One region of the Vibrio ziniensis genome, then DNA from elsewhere that is predicted to be linked to it. Evidence: riboswitches for the same ligand, from Rfam matches in the RefSeq annotation. Region 1 holds a riboswitch; the other holds the start of a gene.
What was found. A riboswitch is a leader RNA that binds a small molecule or an ion and turns the genes downstream of it on or off. The one in region 1 is predicted to bind cobalamin.
Positions count from the first base shown of each region.

Region 2: it holds a riboswitch for cobalamin, as region 1 does, so the genes downstream of both, G5S32_RS00570 (TonB-dependent receptor domain-containing protein) here and G5S32_RS07645 (cobyrinic acid a,c-diamide synthase CobB) in region 1, are expected to answer to the same signal.

Region 1 is NZ_CP049331.1:1,676,451-1,686,150, forward strand. Features, by position in the region: gene cbiB (adenosylcobinamide-phosphate synthase CbiB) at 11-964, opposite strand; gene G5S32_RS07645 (cobyrinic acid a,c-diamide synthase CobB) at 961-2,328, opposite strand; cobalamin riboswitch at 2,431-2,630, opposite strand; gene pocR (transcriptional regulator PocR) at 2,917-3,822, opposite strand; gene G5S32_RS07655 (glycerol dehydrogenase) at 4,140-5,222, opposite strand; gene G5S32_RS07660 (MIP/aquaporin family protein) at 5,415-6,233, opposite strand; gene pduA (propanediol utilization microcompartment protein PduA) at 6,819-7,103, shown strand; gene pduB (propanediol utilization microcompartment protein PduB) at 7,100-7,906, shown strand; gene pduC (propanediol dehydratase large subunit PduC) at 7,928-9,592, shown strand; gene G5S32_RS07680 (propanediol/glycerol family dehydratase medium subunit) at 9,605-9,700, shown strand, end outside.
Region 2 is NZ_CP049331.1:119,109-128,808, reverse strand. Features, by position in the region: tRNA gene G5S32_RS00590 (tRNA-Glu) at 102-177, opposite strand; rRNA gene G5S32_RS00585 (16S ribosomal RNA) at 277-1,819, opposite strand; gene G5S32_RS00580 (RNA recognition motif domain-containing protein) at 2,371-2,826, shown strand; gene murI (glutamate racemase) at 2,777-3,595, opposite strand; gene G5S32_RS00570 (TonB-dependent receptor domain-containing protein) at 3,713-5,590, opposite strand; cobalamin riboswitch at 5,640-5,840, opposite strand; gene trmA (tRNA (uridine(54)-C5)-methyltransferase TrmA) at 5,993-7,102, shown strand; gene G5S32_RS00560 (YijD family membrane protein) at 7,179-7,553, opposite strand; gene fabR (HTH-type transcriptional repressor FabR) at 7,553-8,194, opposite strand; gene sthA (Si-specific NAD(P)(+) transhydrogenase) at 8,476-9,700, shown strand, end outside.

The DNA of each region.
Region 1 (9,700 bases):
ACGGCTATCCCTAAATAACAATGATGTAAGCGAGTGAAAATAGAAGTAGAGCTAAGGTTGACGTTAAGTACATTAAGCGCGTTGATTGACCTATGTCCTCTGGCTCGATTTCTCTAAGGAAATCTCCAATCCAAGGCTTTTCTACCAATTGACCAAAGTAGTTACTTGGACCACCAAGTTGCACACCAAGCGCTCCCGCGACCGTCGCTTCAGACCAAGCGCTGTTAGGGCTTTTATGTTGATATCGGTCTCGCCAACCAACGGTAAATGCAGATTTACCATTGCACCCCATTAGGAAGGCAGACAATGAAAACAGCAGCCAAGAAATACGAGCAGGAATAAAATTCGCCACGTCATCCAAACGCGCAGAGACAAAACCCAACTCTCTATAGCGATCGTTTTTGTAACCAACCATAGAATCAAGGGTATTGATCGCTTTGTATGCCATCGCAAGTGGTACACCGCCTATAAACAGATAGAGCATCGGTGCAATCACACCATCTACCGTGTTTTCAGCCACAGTTTCGACTGTCGCTCTGGTGATCTGTTTTTCATCCAGTTGGCTGGTATCACGTCCAACGATGTAAGAGACTTTGAGGCGTGCTTCTTCAAGGTTATGAGAACGCAGCGGGATTAGCACTTCATAAGCCGCATCTTTTAAGCAGCCTGTCGCAAGCACAGTGAATGCAAGCCAAAGCTCGACAACTGTCCCAAGTAGCCAGTGGATGTCATAACTCAAATGAATCACTGCCCAAGTAATTAAACCTGCAGTGCCAACAATCCAGAGCCACAAAATGCCGCCAGCGATATAGAGCCATACTTTGCTGCTAAAGATTTGTCGGATTCGTTTCTCCATATTGGAAATTGAAATCCCGATCAAACGTACAGGATGGGGCCAACTGTGAGGATCACCAATCAACAGATCCATAAAGAACGCGGTGAAATATAGAGTTAAGGTCATCATAGGCTTCGCGCCCTCTTAAACCACTCAAGCAACATCTCCGGAGACTGCGCAAAATGCACATGGAGATACATCGCTAACGTATTACCTACTTGATAACCACCTCGCCAGGTTGCAAGCACTTCGCCTTCATGGACTTTACTCAGTGTGAATGCCGGCTCCATATCCGTAACAAAATCGGAATAATGAAATTCGTGACCACGTAACTCATTTCCAGACAGGCACAACAAAGTGTCTACGTTTGCTTTTGCATTGCAGTAACCAAAGCGATTCAGCTTGTTAGACATAACGCTTTGACCTGACAAGATACCGACCATGGGATAGATGTTTTCTTCACTGTCAGAAAGTGAACTCCCTAAATACATCAATCCGCCACACTCTGCATAAATGGGCAAATTGGCTTGATGAGCCGCAAGGATTGATTGCAACATCGAACGGTTTTTCGAAAGCTGCTCCGCGTATAGCTCAGGGTATCCGCCACCGATATACACCAAATCGCATTCAGGTAATTGTGAGTCCGTTAGAGGGCTAAAATATCGAATTTCAACACCGCAACTGGTTAGGAGATCAAGATTCGCTTGGTAATAGAAGTTGAATGCCTTATCCATCGCGACTGCCATAACTAAGCCTTTACCCTTACCTGCCATCGCTTGATAAATCGTCTGCGTTGTACCTTGGTAAAGTTGGGAGCAAGCAACACTAAGCAAGCCATCAACATCAACATACTGTTCAATAGCGTCAGCCAGTTCATCCCATTGAGAATCCATATCTTGTGATTCTTGAGCAGTCATCAAACCTAAGTGACGAGAAGGAAGTTCAATATTGGGTAACTTAGGTAATCGACCAAACGCTGGAATGTGGCAATAGGTTTCTACGGCCTGTTTAAGAAGCTGGTAGTGCTTATCTGAATTGACGTTATTAAATACAACACCTGCAATGTTGATCTCTTTGCCGAACTGCTGAAAGCCCATAACAATCGCGGCAGCTGATGTCGACATAGCTTTACCGTCTACAACTAAAATCACTGGGCATTTGAGTGCTTTGGCTGTACCTGCGCTGCTGCAATAGTATGGATCGGTGCCATAGCCATCGAATAACCCCATAACACCTTCTATCACTGCGATGTCGGCATTTTGTGTTTGTTGATGGAATAAGGCGTTAACAGTCTGCTCATCGAGCATAAAGGAATCTAAATTATGGGATGGAACGTTGGCGACTTTGCTGTGCCAAGCGGTATCAATGTAGTCTGGGCCAACCTTAAATGGCTGAACTTTTAGCTCACGGCGACACAAGGCTCTTAGTAAACCTAATGTGAATGTTGTTTTGCCGCTTCCGCTGTTTGTGCCCGCTATAAGTAATGCTTTCATAGTCCACTTTCAGTTACGTTTCTGAACGGACGGTGGGCAGGTGAAAAGTCGTAGGGTCTTAAGACAGGAACCTACTTCTCTCACTCTCTTCCCACCGAAGGAGTTATTGAGTTCAACTTGATTCGTCTTCTGGCTTAGCTTCATCCTTCTTGATTCCTTCCCGTTTCACCTATGAAACAGTGGTATAACCAAGTCGTCAGCATTACAGCAGCGGGGGCTGCGGAGGATTCTCACCTCACTTCCGTAATCCCTTGCGGGATATATGCCCAGTCTGGGGCATAACCAAATTGAAATATCGTGTTTCGACAACTAAAACTAACTACATATCTTGTTCCTAAATCTCACTATAGGCTTCTAGTAAATAAATTCTGGCTACCATGATGATGAATTTCTGCCAAATTATCACCTTCAATGGTAATAAATTGTCATGCTAACCTAAACAACCATTTAAAACAGTATCTTACAGAGTTAATTAAAACATACAAATGGTAATTTATTGTCATTGTGCAATATTCAAATATGTTAAGTGGCACCGGTTATTAAACTCAAGTGCCACTTAAAAATTAAATCACTTATTTTCTAGATCAACTAATCGTGAATTACCGCATCTTGATAATGTTTATCTCTATATTCTTGTGGACTCATACTGCAATTTTTTCTAAATACTTTGCAGAAATAACTGGTCTGAGAAAATCCCAAATTTTTCGCAATTGTCGCCACAGGGATACCACTGCTTTTTAACATTTTCTTGGCGTGCATAATACGGCAATTATTCAAGTACGCATTGAAACCAATGCCAAGATGTTTCTTGAATAACTTCGAAAAGTAGTAAGGGCTCAGATAGATATGGGCAGCGACATCTTCCAATTTAATGTCGTCACTAAAATGGTGCTCAATAAAGCGCAACGCCTTTTTGATCTTATGATCATTGTTATTGATAGAGAGCTTTTGTTGGTCGTTAATGCCAGTATCGTCAATCACTACAAGGTTAATGTGCTTACGAATACAGTTCTCAACAATCAGTTGCAGCAACTCGGCAGAAGCCAGGACTTTTTGGTAATCAACGACTGGAATATCTTCAAAGCAATGACGAAGCTCCTCGTCTTTTTCCCACATATTTTGAGTGTGAGCCATCCCTTCAATGGACTCATCTTCATGGCCGATAAGTCTTACCTGCCCGCACAACACAAAGCCAACCAAGTGTCCTTCAACGATCAAAGGAATTGAGAAATCCGTAAGCCCAGCATGGCATTGGTACACACACGGTTTGTTATCAACAGAGGCTTTGAGGCCACCTCTTTTATCACTGAGCATGCATTGATTGTAGAGTTCGGGGTTCTGTCTGATCTTCTGACAGAAATCTGAAAAGTTAAATCGTTCTGATATTTCCTCTCCATGTATATTTACGACGACCACGGCTAATTCTGTCGCTTGTGCAAAATCTGAAGCGATCTTTCTTATTAATGCTGAGTCTAATGAGGTAACAGAAGACATAACCACCTTCTTAGTCCATTGATACGATACAAAATACTTCGTCCCGAAATTCGAGTTTATATGTAGCACCAAGATGAAAACAAATAAGTGATCAGTAACTAAATTAACCAATTTATTTCGTCAGATTTATGTAAAGAAACTTTGATGGTTAATATTTTGATAATTAATTGTTACATGCAACTAATTTACTTAGAGAAAGGAAACACTTTAATTTATTCATATAACGAAATTAAAAAACCTGTCTAAGTGACATAAATGTGAAAAAATTTATTCATATCACTCAGACAAGAAATAAAATAGACGTTTATTCCAATATTTTAACTACCTAATTCATGAGCAGTGAGAATCGCAGAAAGGACTAATTCTGGGGTCACTTTAAATGGCATGTTGTGGATAGTTTCCCCTTCTGCACATGCTGCTTTCGCCACGTTGAGTAGCTTATCTTTGTCTATGTGCAGAACACCCATATCGGTTAGATTGGTTGGTAGCCCAACATTGCAGCAGAATTCGATCACTTCATTGATTTCTTCCATTGGTGCATTTTCTAAAACCAACTGAGTAATGGTACCAAACGCCACTTTTTCACCATGGTACAAATGATGGCACTCTTCTAGAAGTGTCAAACCATTATGAATCGCATGTGCAGCAGCCAAGCCAGAGCTTTCAAATCCAATTCCGGAAAGATAGGTATTGGCTTCAACAATATTTTCCAGAGCACGGCTTGAAAGGTTGTTGTCACACGCTATTTTAGCTTTCAACCCATCGCTCATCAGAATTTGGAAGCAGAGTTTTGCTAACGCTTGCGCCGCTTTTGTTGGTGCGCCGCCAGCCATAGTTCCTTTGCCGGAACGCTCGTTTGCCCTTGCTTCAAAATAGGTAGAGAGTGCATCCCCCATACCAGAAACAAGTAGACGTGTCGGCGCTTGCGCTACGATCTGAGTATCCATAATCACAACGTCAGGGTTTTTGGTGTAGAAGCGATATTCGCTGAACTCGCCTTCTGGCGTATAAATTACTGACAATGCGCTGGTGGGTGCATCAGTTGACGCTATCGTCGGCACAATTACCACAGGAATACTAAGCTCCGCACCAACGGCTTTCGCAGTATCTAATGTTTTACCGCCACCAATACCCACCACAGCTTCAACTCGCTGATCTTTTGCAACGGCAGTTAAACGTTCAATTTCTGGCTGTGAACATTCACCACCAAAAAGTGCAAAGTACCCTTCAATATTTTGCTCACTGAAACTTACGCTCACTCTTTTTTCTACTAACTGAGTAACGAAGTCATCGGCAAGCACAATAACGGAACTCCCTAGAGGCTTAACGTACGCCCCTAAGTTATCCATCACGTTTGGTCCTTGTACGTACTTACTTGGGCAAATAATAATGTTATCCATTGTTGCTCCTTAGGGCTTTAAGACCCTAGTTTCACGTTAAAAGTAATCTCAACGTCATACTTAAAGCTGCTGTTGTAAAAAATGATGCCTCACCTTTTACAACTCGCAGCTTTAAATACCTGTGCATAGGATTATATTTTGTTGGTTCTACTCATTAGCAAAACGGTGAATCCAGAACGACTTCTGTACACGTTAAAGTTGTGTCTGGCCCTCAACCTCCTTTGCTGAAGGTTTCTCCGCTTCTAAACCTTTACCAATAAAGAATTTGTAGCCTGCACCACCCACGCATGCACCGATGATCGGAGCTATGATTGGCACTAAGAAATAAGGAATATCGCGCGCGCCAGTCATGGCAACATTTCCCCATCCTGCTAAATAAGCGAATAGTTTTGGTCCGAAATCACGTGCAGGGTTCATCGCAAATCCTGTTAATGGGGCTGTTGATGCACCGATAACTGCCACAAGAATACCGATTAATAGAGGAGCCAAAGCACCTCTAGGTACACCGTTACCATCGTCGGTCAAAGCAAGGATCAATGACATAAGTGTTGCGGTAATAATGATTTCTACAAAGGCTGCTTGGAAAACGGAAATGGCAGGATGAGGATAGGTACTAAAAATACCGGCCAAGTAGAGACTCTCTTCAGAACCACGCACCATATTGTTGGCCGTTTCATATGCGGTGAAAAGGTCTTTGTAAATTAGGTAACACATTGCAACACCAAAGAAAGCGCCCGCAGTTTGAGACAAGCTGTAAGGAATCACTTTACGTTTGTCAAAGTTCGCAAACAGCCAAAGGCCAATGGTTACCGCTGGATTCAAGTGTGCACCAGAGACGCCTGCAGTTAGATAAACGGCTAGAGAGATCCCCAAGCCCCACACAATACAAATTTCCCACAAACCATAAGACGCTCCAGCGACTTTGATAGCAGACAAACAACTTGCACCAAAAAATAAAAATAGCCCTGTTCCGAAGAACTCAGATATACATTCGTTTCGTAGGTTACTCATGACATTATGTTCCTTTTTATAGAAATAAACGCTGCCTTATATAAGGTGTTTATTTAATTAAATATAAATATAACCCCTATTCCACGAAGCCAACTCACGGTTCATGAAATGAAAAACTTCGACATAAAGTATATTTTTTTAATTTATTACTTTTTTGCCATCAATTCACACTTTATAGGTATTTTTTAAATACCCATTAATAAAAATGCACAAAATTAGATTAAATGATGTTTATTTACAACAACTTATACAACATAACGAAAGGTAAAATATTGCTTATATTAAATTTCAATTATTGATACGGAAGTCCCATAAATCCGTTATTTATGACTAACTTCAAATTATTTGTAACTTTGCTAAATGTCACAAAAATAAACAATAAAAAAATAGCTAAATAGCAATTTTTTACCAATAGCCTATTCCTCATGAACCCTGAAATTACTTATACCTACATTTTGAAAGTGCAATTTTTTCACATATAGCACTAATTAGTCGCAATTAAATCCCTCAAACTAAACCATTATTTTTCGTCCGACTTTTCTAATATCTCTGCGCAACATTATGAAAATACTACGAGGTATAAATATGCAACAAGAAGCACTAGGAATGGTCGAGACCCGTGGTCTAACCGCTGCAATTGAAGCTGCAGACACAATGGTCAAATCGGCAAACGTAGTCCTTGTCGGATACGAAAAAATCGGCTCTGGCTTGGTAACAGTGGTTGTTCGTGGCGATGTGGGTGCGGTTAAAGCTGCAACTGACGCAGGCGCATCTTCTGCTGCCAATGTTGGTGAAGTTGTCGCAACACACGTTATTCCTCGCCCTCATACGGACGTTGAAAAAATTCTTCCAAAAGGACTTAACGAATGAGTGACAACCCATTAGTTGAACAAATCATGAATCAGGTGATCGCTCGGGTTCAGAATGGTTCACCTGATGTCTCCTCAGCGAAAAAAAATCGAGGTGAAACAATGGATAAAAAAACATGCAGTCTTACTGAGTTTGTCGGTACTGCTATTGGCGACACCATCGGGTTAGTCATAGCAAACGTCGACACGGCTCTTTTGGATGCTATGAAACTGGAAAAACGCTACCGCTCTATCGGCATCATGGGTGCTCGTACTGGTGCTGGTCCACACATCATGGCAGCAGACGAAGCAGTGAAAGGTACAAACACTGAAGTGGTTTGTATTGAACTTCCTCGCGACACCAAAGGCGGCGCAGGTCATGGTTCTTTAATTGTGTTTGGTGGTGATGATGTTTCTGACGTTCGTCGCGCTGTTGAAGTTGCACTTAAAGAATTGGATCGCACATTTGGTGACGTATATGCAAACGCAGCTGGTCACATCGAACTTCAATACACCGCTCGCGCAAGCTACGCACTAGAAAAAGCATTTGGCGCACCGCTAGGTAAATCTTGTGGCGTCATCGTGGGTGCTCCTGCTTCTGTGGGTGTTTTGATGGCAGATACTGCAGTGAAATCTGCAAATGTTGACGTAATCGCGTACAGCACTCCAGCAAACGGCACAAGTTTCAGTAACGAAGCCATCTTAGTAGTTTCCGGTGATTCAGGCGCAGTTCGCCAAGCAGTTATCTCTGCTCGTGAAATCGGTAAAACACTACTAGGTGCATTGGGTGACGAGCCAACTAACGATCGTCCTTCTTACATCTAATCAAATTAACGAGGTTGGTTCATGCGTTCAAAAAGATTTGAAGCACTGGCAAAACGCCCAGTTAACCAAGATGGATTTGTAAAAGATTGGGTCGAAGAAGGCTTTATTGCAATGGAAAGCCCGAATGATCCAACGCCGTCCATAAAAATAGTCAACGGAAAGGTTGTTGAACTGGATGGTAAACCCGAATCTAAATTCGATTTAATCGATCACTATATTGCACGTTACGGTATTAACCTTGCCAATGCAGAAAAAGCAATGGCAATGGACTCCGTTAAAGTCGCGAACATGCTTTGCGATCCTAACGTTAAGCGCGCAGACATCATTCCGCTCACTACCGCAATGACACCAGCAAAAATTGTTGAAGTCATGTCGCACATGAACGTGGTAGAGATGATGATGGCCATGCAAAAAATGCGTGCTCGCCGTACTCCGTCTCAACAAGCTCACGTTACCAACGTGCGCGACAACCCTGTTCAGATCGCTGCCGATGCTGCAGAAGGTGCGCTGCGTGGTTTTGATGAACAAGAGACCACAGTAGCCGTTGCGCGTTATGCACCATTTAACGCTATTGCGCTACTTATCGGCTCTCAAGTTGGTCGCCCAGGCGTACTAACTCAGTGTTCATTGGAAGAAGCAACTGAGCTAAAACTAGGTATGTTGGGTCACACCTGTTATGCAGAAACTATCTCTGTTTACGGTACTGAACCTGTATTTACCGACGGTGATGACACGCCTTGGTCTAAAGGTTTCTTGGCATCATCTTACGCATCACGCGGCTTGAAAATGCGCTTCACTTCGGGCTCAGGTTCTGAGGTACAAATGGGTTATGCCGAAGGCAAATCCATGCTCTACCTAGAAGCTCGCTGTATCTACATCACTAAAGGTGCTGGCGTACAAGGTCTTCAAAACGGCTCAGTAAGCTGTATCGGTGTACCATCAGCGGTGCCATCAGGTATTCGTGCAGTACTTGCAGAGAACCTTATCTGTGCAGCTCTCGATCTTGAATGTGCATCCAGTAACGACCAAACATTTACGCACTCGGACATGCGTCGTACCGCACGTTTGTTGATGCAGTTCTTGCCAGGTACTGACTTCATTTCTTCTGGTTACTCTGCTGTTCCTAACTACGACAACATGTTCGCAGGTTCAAACGAAGACGCTGAAGACTTTGACGATTACAACGTTATCCAACGTGACCTTAAAGTCGATGGTGGCTTACGCCCAGTTCGCGAAGAGGAAGTCGTTGCGGTTCGTAATAAAGCAGCACGTGCAATGCAAGCTGTATTCGCCGGTCTTGGTTTCCCAGTGATCACCGATGAAGAAGTCACAGCAGCGACTTACGCTCACGGTTCGAAAGACATGCCAGAACGCAACATCGTTGAAGACTTGAAAGCAGCTCAAGAAGTGATTGAGAAGAGCTTGAGTGGTCTAGACGTAGTGAAAGCGTTAGCGAAAGGCGGTTTCGAAGATGTGGCAACCGACATGCTGAACATTCAGAAAGCGAAGATCTCAGGCGACTACTTGCACACCTCAGCCATCATCGTGGGTGACGGTCAAGTGCTATCCGCCATTAACGATGTCAACGACTACGCAGGTCCCGCTACGGGATATCGTTTACAGGGTGAACGTTGGGAAGAAATTAAGAACATTCCAAATGCCCTTGATCCTCAAGATCTTGGATAAGGAAGGCGAAAGATGGTTGATATCAATGAAACACTGTTGCGTCAGATTGTTGAAGACGTACTAAGAGAAATGGCAGGCGCAGATAAGCCAGTTTCTTTTGCTAAATCA
Region 2 (9,700 bases), 1.6 Mb from region 1:
TGTTATTTGTCAGCTTTCCAAATTGTTAAAGAGCAAGAGTTTTTATAAACAAAGAGTTTACGAAAACCATTTTTAAACACACTCGCAAGAATGCTTAAAGATGGTATCCCGTAGGGGAGTCGAACCCCTGTTACCGCCGTGAAAGGGCGGTGTCCTAGGCCTCTAGACGAACGGGACACTAGCATTTGTTTCCACTTTTAAAAAAGTGAAATCAAAATCTCTTTACTTTCTAAACCTAATCAATCTGTGTGGACACTCATCAAGAGAATCTTTACGTAAGGAGGTGATCCAGCGCCAGGTTCCCCTAGCGCTACCTTGTTACGACTTCACCCCAGTCATGAACCACAAAGTGGCAAGCGTCCTCCCGAAGGTTAAACTACCTGCTTCTTTTGCAGCCCACTCCCATGGTGTGACGGGCGGTGTGTACAAGGCCCGGGAACGTATTCACCGTGACATTCTGATTCACGATTACTAGCGATTCCGACTTCATGGAGTCGAGTTGCAGACTCCAATCCGGACTACGACGCACTTTTTGGGATTCGCTTACTCTCGCAAGTTCGCTGCCCTCTGTATGCGCCATTGTAGCACGTGTGTAGCCCTACTCGTAAGGGCCATGATGACTTGACGTCGTCCCCACCTTCCTCCGGTTTATCACCGGCAGTCTCCCTGGAGTTCCCGACATTACTCGCTGGCAAACAAGGATAAGGGTTGCGCTCGTTGCGGGACTTAACCCAACATTTCACAACACGAGCTGACGACAGCCATGCAGCACCTGTCTCAGAGTTCCCGAAGGCACATCAACGTCTCCGTCGACTTCTCTGGATGTCAAGAGTAGGTAAGGTTCTTCGCGTTGCATCGAATTAAACCACATGCTCCACCGCTTGTGCGGGCCCCCGTCAATTCATTTGAGTTTTAATCTTGCGACCGTACTCCCCAGGCGGTCTACTTAACGCGTTAGCTCCGAAAGCCACGGCTCAAGGCCACAACCTCCAAGTAGACATCGTTTACGGCGTGGACTACCAGGGTATCTAATCCTGTTTGCTCCCCACGCTTTCGCATCTGAGTGTCAGTATCTGTCCAGGGGGCCGCCTTCGCCACCGGTATTCCTTCAGATCTCTACGCATTTCACCGCTACACCTGAAATTCTACCCCCCTCTACAGTACTCTAGCTTGACAGTTTCAAATGCTATTCCGAGGTTGAGCCCCGGGCTTTCACATCTGACTTAACAAACCACCTGCATGCGCTTTACGCCCAGTAATTCCGATTAACGCTCGCACCCTCCGTATTACCGCGGCTGCTGGCACGGAGTTAGCCGGTGCTTCTTCTGTAAGTAACGTCAAACAATGCCGCTATTAACGACACTGCCTTCCTCCCTACTGAAAGTGCTTTACAACCCGAAGGCCTTCTTCACACACGCGGCATGGCTGCATCAGGCTTGCGCCCATTGTGCAATATTCCCCACTGCTGCCTCCCGTAGGAGTCTGGACCGTGTCTCAGTTCCAGTGTGGCTGATCATCCTCTCAGACCAGCTAGGGATCGTCGCCTTGGTGAGCCCTTACCTCACCAACTAGCTAATCCCACCTAGGCATATCCTGACGCGAGAGGCCCGAAGGTCCCCCTCTTTGGCCCGTAGGCATCATGCGGTATTAGCTATCGTTTCCAATAGTTATCCCCCACATCAGGGCAATTTCCTAGGCATTACTCACCCGTCCGCCGCTCGCCACCCAAGGAACAAGTTCCTCTGTGCTGCCGCTCGACTTGCATGTGTTAGGCCTGCCGCCAGCGTTCAATCTGAGCCATGATCAAACTCTTCAATTTAAGATTTTGTCGACTCAACGAATACTGATTCTATCTTTCGATAGTGAATTGACTGTGCTCGATACCGAAGTATCAAATTGGTCACTCAGTTCATTGAAATCTAAATTTGAAGCCGAAGCTTCTAATTGATTTTCATCAACGAGTGCCCACACAGATTGATAGGTTTAAATTGTTAAAGAGCTTTTCTATCGATTTCAGCCTTTAAAGCATCATCGCTAGGGGTGCGTATAATACGCTTTAATTATTGAGAGTCAACGTTTATTTCAAACTTTATTTTCTCTCTTACTTGATACGTTGTGATGTTCATCTCACTCCGTGTCAGTGAGGCGGCATTATAGGGAGCTAAAATAATTAGACAAGCACTTTTTTCAAATAATTTTTCGTTCGCTCAAAAAGCAAGCAAAGCACTGTTTATCGAATAAAATTTCAACATTTGAGGGGGGTCACAGCAATTGGTTGGAAAAAACCTAAGCATATACGTAAGATTCATGTATCTATTTTGTTAATCGTAGATACGCATCTAATTTTATTCTTACAAGTAGTATTCTTATATGAACTTAAATAAACCAATGTTTTTGAATATCGCGATTGCGATTATTGGCGGTGCAATAATTTCTCTAGTTCCAGGCATTCCTTCAGCTGTAAGTTTTATTGTGGGTGTTGTGGCAGCAACTATTGTATTCAAACTTTTCCTATCATCACCCTCTCTTAATGAAGATGAAGAACCAGCATTACCAACCAAAACACTTTATGTAGGTAACTTGCCATATAAAGCAAATGAGTCTCACGTTCGTGATTTATTTGCTCAACATGGTGAAGTGTTTGCAGTTCGCTTAATGAAAGATAAGCGCACAGGAAAACGTAGAGGTTTTGGCTTTGTTGTCATGGCAGCAACGCATGCTCAATCGGCGATTGATGCACTCAACGAACATGATTACATGCAGCGCACACTAAAAGTTAGGATTGCAAACGATCCGAAACACCCGGAAGAGGATATGGACGAATAGCAGAAAATCCTAACTGTTCTAGCCTTTTATTCAGTGCACTTTCTTCCCAAGGAAGTGCACTGGAGTAAATAGTGTGTTTGTTCTCCGAGCGAACACCGCTTTCTATACCGAGTAAATCTTTCACTCGTCTCGCAATTGCCTCACCAGAGTCCACCAGCAACACTTCTTTCCCTAGCACTTGTTGAATCTCATCTTTGATAAGAGGGAAATGTGTACATCCTAATACCGCAACATCAATCTGATTGATCAGTGGACTTAAGATATTTTGCAGCTCCTGTAGATCTATCGCTTTTCCTCTAAGCTTTTCTTCCGCCATATCAACAAGACGAGTAGAACCAAGCAGTTCCACATTTTTATCAGCAGAGAAGCTTCGAATAAGATCATGTGTGTATTGACGAGTGACGGTTGCGGGTGTGGCAATAAGCCCAACGGCTTTATTGGCTAATGACGAAGCAGGCTTAATTGCTGGGACAACACCGACCACCGGAATAGATAACTTAGAGCGTAATGTCGGAAGCACAATGGTACTTGCGGTATTACAAGCAATAACCACTATGTCGAAACCTTGTTGTTCCACTAGCCCTGTGATTAGTTGTTCTACTCTTTGTAATAAGACACTCTGCTCTAACTCTCCGTACGGGTATGCGGCATTATCAAACAGATAGGTATAAGAGAGTTGCGGAAGGCGCAATTCAATTTCTTTATACACAGATAGACCGCCGACACCAGAGTCGAATATTAGGACTTTAGGAACAGATTGAGTAGACACAGCAGGAACCAGATAAGAACAACGATATCGCAAAGATCATACTCGCTCTATGTGAATTGGCAATGATTGTTGAAGCGCCAAATAGTGAAAAACCGCCCGAAGGCGGTTTGAGTTTTATTAGAATTGGTAGGCAGCATTGATATAGAACTCTCTACCTGCTGTGTTATAGGCAGTTCTATAGTAATCAAGTCTATTTTCATAACCTTCATCAAATACATTAGCAATTCGCCCTCTGACAACTAGAGCTTCTGACAGATTGTAGCTTGCTGCAACGTCGACCAAGACATAGTCGTCCAGCTCGTATTGATTATTGGTGTCATTGAAACTGTGACCTCGATAAAGCGTAGATAAATCAAATCGCCACTTGTTTAATAAGTAAGATGCATTCCATTTAACATTGTTCTTTGCTCTACGTATCAATTGATTACCAGATTCTTTATCTTTTGCATCGGTATAGTCGTAACTCAAACTATGGTTGATCGGCCCTGTATCAAAAGCGAATTCAACTTCAATACCTTTAATTTCCGCTTTATCAATATTTTCTGGTGAAGAGGTATACGTTGCTGAATCATATTCCCAAGACACCAAGTTATCGATTTTCGTCTTGTAGGCAGTAACACGCCAGTCTATGGAGTCAAGTAACAGACCATAAAAAGAAGATTCAATATGACTAGATTCCTCTGGTTTCAAATTCGGGTTACCCACGTTTCCATAACTATCCACAGGGTAATACAAGTCATTAAAAGTAGGAGCTTTAAAAGCAGTACCAGAGTTAATAGACCACCCTAACTGCTTGATGAACTGATATGAAGCACCTAGTTGCCAAGTGTTCTTCCTACCATAAACGTCACTGTCATCAGTTCGTACACTACCTTCCAAAAGAAGTGCATTGATTGCATATTGGCTGTAAAGGTAAAAAGCATTGTTGCTTCGATTATCTATTGTATATGCATCGCCATTGGTACTTACTTTCTCTTGTTGCCATTCATAACCACCAGAAATAGCGACGTTATCTGTCAATTGATAACGATGTATCCAGTTAACAACATAACGATCCGTTTGGTATTCACTACTGTCACCATCATTTACGCTTACCGATTCATCTTGATTATTCGCTAACAGAAGATCACTTGAATAGGATTCAGATTTATACGCAACTTTACTCGCGACGCTATAGCTGCTTGAACGCGAAACGCTATCTTCTGCATTTTCCCAAGTCGTATAAGTTGGTGCAGCGTATGCACCACTATCATATTCACTTTCAGCGTCATGATAAGTAGCTTCAACAGATGCTGAAAGTGAACTGGAGATATTGGTGCCTAGCTCTGCATAAACATCATTGGAAAAGAAGCCGTCATCATCTTGATCATACGGAGATTGAAGAGTTGAAAAGCCTTCGTTTTGTTGACGTTTAACCGCGAACTTACCCCAACTATCATCACCAATGTTAACTGAAACTCCAATGTTGCCTTGATAGTATCCATTACTACCAATACCGGCACCTACTTCAACTTTGCTCTGAGAGCTATTTGTCGAGGTGATGATATTTATCACACCACCAATCGCATCTGAGCCATATACCGCGGCACGAGGCCCACGAATATACTCAATTCGCTCAACACCAATCAAAGGTACTTGGCTTATATCTGCATAGCCTAAAGTAGCACTACCAATACGAGTCCCATTAATCAGAATTAGCTGGTGCTTGCTCGAGGTACCTCGCATATATATTTCGGTGGACTTACCGTACCCCCCACCATTCACGATTTGAATCCCCGGCAAACGTTGTAAAACTTCGGATAGAGAATTAGCTTGAATTGCGTCAATATCCTCCTTTGTTACAACAACAATAGGAGAAGTTAATTCACTCACTTTAGTCTCAAAACGGTTCGCCGTTACAACAACAGTTTCACTAGCTGTTGACTGCTGTGCGTAAGAAAAAGAAGTGTGAGAAAACAGCGACGCCACTGCCACCGCTAGAAGGGATTTATTCATTATATTGTCCTAAATCGCGTTAATCCTACCGAACATGGGTCCATCCCATGGGTTTGTTCGGTTGCTGGCAGGTCTTCGGACTTGAGAGCACCTCTTTGGCCTACTTACTCGACTTCCCACAAACGTAGTGTCACTTGAGCTTTCGTTCTCTCTTACCGCTGCGCGTCAGTTCTGGATTTTCACCAGATTCCCTCTTAAGTTGTTTTAGCCATCTAGGCTTCTAAACAACACCAGCTTGCCGTTGATAGTATTGAGCAATCGATAACTTGTCTAGCATAGATTGATATAAGCTATAGTTTTTACGTGCGACAAAACATCAATTTTAGAACAAGACTGGACATAAGCGGGAGATTGAATAAAATCTGCGCTCTTTATTTGAACGTACCAGAAAAAGGTAAAGCAATGGCGACTCTTGATGTAAACCCAGACAACTACCAAGCGCAACTGGATGAGAAGATCACTCGACTAGGAGAGATGTTTGAATCTTATGGTGTGCCTGAGTTGGAAGTCTTTGAGTCCCCGGCTCAGTTTTATCGAATGCGTGCAGAGTTCCGTATCTGGCATGAAGGTGATGAAATGTATTACATCATGTTCAACCAGCAAACACGTGAAAAATACCGAGTTGATCAATTCCCTGCAGCGAGCCGCCTTATCAACGATTTGATGCCTCTGCTTATTGAATCAATGAAAGGTAACGACACTCTGCGTCGTAAACTCTTCCAGGTAGATTTCCTATCTACACTCAGTGGCGAAGTTCTGGTATCAATGCTTTATCACCGCCAACTGGACGATGAATGGATTTCTGCAGCGAAAGCACTTAAGCAAGCTCTGCAAAATGAAGGTTTTAACCTGAATATCATTGGTCGTGCGCGCAAAATGAAGATTGTGCTAGACCAAGACTTTGTGGTCGAAAAGCTGAGCGTGAACGGGAAACCATATACCTACCAACAAGTAGAAAACAGTTTTACTCAACCAAACGGTAAAGTGGCTGAAAAAATGCTGGAATGGGCCGTCGATTGTACTCAAGAGAGCAAAGGCGACCTTTTAGAACTTTACTGTGGTAACGGCAACTTCTCATTGGCGTTGGCTCAAAACTTCGATCGCGTGCTGGCAACCGAATTAGCAAAACCGTCAGTACATTCCGCACAGTACAACATTGCTGCCAATAAAATCGATAACGTACAAATCATTCGTATGTCGGCAGAAGAGTTTACTGAAGCAATGGAAGGTAAACGCGAATTCAATCGCTTAAAAGAAGCTGGTATCGATTTAAAGAGCTACAACTGTAATACCATTTTTGTTGATCCGCCTCGCTCAGGCATGGATATCGATACTTGTAAAATGGTGCAAGGTTATGAGCGCATTCTGTATATCTCATGTAACCCAGAAACATTGCAAGAAAACTTAGATGTCTTATGTAAAACACATAAAGTGACTCGCTTTGCTCTGTTTGACCAGTTCCCATACACCCACCACATGGAAGCAGGTGTGATGCTAGAAAGAAAAGCGTAACCAGAAGTCAGAAGTATTAGTTGATAAATAGAAAAACGAGCCAATGGCTCGTTTTTTGTTTCTAATTAGCACTCTCTTATTCAGAGCGTCTTATAAAACCCAGTTTCTTCCCTACCCATAACAGGAGCAATAGAGTCACTATAATAGAAAAGAAGTTAGATCCCGCAGCTGGGTATTGCGCTTTAACAAAAGCAGAGTGACCAAATACCCCGACAAAGAAACATGCCAATCCAACTAGTGGTATCTCTTCAGCGACAGGATTACGTAGGTACTCCTGATACAGTGCCTGTACAGACAACACTAAAGCGATTACAGGGAAAATTGAGAAAGACACTTCGCTGATAGTTATCCAAGACAACAACGCATCGCCACACATACCCGCAATTAACGCAAGTACCAATGTTTTACGTTCTGAGCCATGATTAATGGTGCTGCTACTTTCATTCGACATTAATTCAGCCCTCCTTTCAATCTATTACGTTCACGTTCTTTACGATACCAGAAAGCCCCTTTGGCTATCATTCTCAACTGCATGATGAGACGTTCTGCAAGTTCATCGCGTTCACGTCTCTCAAGGTCTAAGGCTTCTGCACCAGAGCTAAAAACCAAAGTGACTGAAGCTTCGGCTTGAGTAATGGCTTCTTCACGATTCATCCCAGTAGCAATCAGATATTCCGAGAGCTCTGCTGCAAAATGCTGAATTTCACGAGCTACCGCTGTACGAAATTCGAATGAGGTGCCTGAACGCTCACGAAGCAAAAGGCGAAATACGTTCGGACTACTCTCGATGAATTCCATGAAAGTTTCGATGGAGGTGCGTATCACACTACCTTCTTTAACAATACGTTGACGTGCCTGACGCATCAGTTGACGCAGTAATAAGCCACCTTCATCAACCATAGTCAGACCTAGCTCATCCATATCTTTAAAATGGCGATAGAAAGAAGTGGGTGCAATGCCAGCCTCACGTGCAACTTCACGTAAGCTCAAGTTAGAAAAGCTGCGATCAGCACTCAATTGGCTAAACGCCGCGTCAATCAACGAACGGCGCGTTTTTTCTTTCTGTTGTGCGCGAATTCCCATGGATTTCATTTCAAGCCAAACCCTGTCAAGTCAGTCACTAAAGTTGCCTACTATATCGCGATTTCCCCCCATATCTAAGAGGCAAAGCAGGTCATTTTGAAGCGTCAGACAATTTCTTAACATAACCGTTGCATTTTTCATCAAGCTTTCAACACAAGCATTAAATCATCGATATTTGTTTTAATCTCGTGATCATCTCCACTCTATAGGGGCTTTAAGTTTTACGCCTAGCACAGATCAGTTAAAATCCCGCTATCGCAATGTTAACCAAATTATAACAAGGATCATCTATGGCACTGAATAACCACTTTGACGTCATCGTAATAGGCAGCGGACCTGGCGGTGAAGGTGCAGCAATGGGGTTAACCAAAGCGGGATTGAATGTCGCCATTATTGAAAAAGAAACCAGCGTAGGCGGTGGTTGTACACACTGGGGTACTATCCCCTCTAAAGCATTGCGTCATGCGGTTAGCCGCATCATAGAATTTAACAGCAACCCTTTGTTCTGTAATAATAATTCCAGTTTACACTCAACATTCTCATCCATTCTCGGCCACGCAAAAAGCGTAATTGATAAACAAACCAGAATGCGCCAAGGCTTCTATGACCGTAACCAATGCAACCTTATTTTCGGTACAGCGCATTTTGTTGATGCCAATACAGTGGCAGTAACCAAAGCTGACCACACGGTTGAACACTACACTGCCGATAAATTTATTATCGCGACAGGCTCTCGACCATACCGCCCTCACGATGTCGATTTCAACCATCCTCGCGTTTATGACAGCGACTCAATTTTGAACCTCGAGCACGATCCACAACACATCATCATTTACGGTGCTGGTGTCATCGGTTGTGAATATGCTTCAATTTTCCGTGGATTGGGCGTTAAAACCGACTTAATCAACACCCGTGATCGTCTGCTATCATTCCTAGATAACGAGACATCAGATGCGCTTTCTTATCATTTCTGGAATAGCGGTGTGGTTATCCGCAACGATGAAACCTACAGCAAGATTGAAGGTACAGATGATGGCGTTATCGTACATCTGAATTCCGGTAAGAAGATGAAAGCAGACTGTATGCTTTACGCCAACGGTCGTACTGGCAATACAGATAAGCTAAATCTTGAAGTTGTTGGTCTGAAGCCTGATTCTCGTGGTCAACTCAGCGTGAACAGTAACTATCAGACGGAAGTTAGCCACATTTACGCTGTCGGCGACGTAATTGGTTATCCGAGTCTTGCTAGCGCAGCCTATGACCAAGGTCGTTTCACTGCACAAGCGATTTCTCATGGGCAAGCAACCAACAAACTGATTGAAGATATCCCAACTGGTATTTACACCATTCCTGAAATCAGCTCTGTTGGTAAAACGGAACAAGAACTCACGGCAGCGAAAGTGCCTTACGAAGTGGGGCGTTCGTCATTCAAACACTTAGCTCGCGCACAAATCGCGGGTAAAGACGTGGGTAGTTTAAAGATTCTCTTCCATCGAGAAACCAAAGAGATTCTAG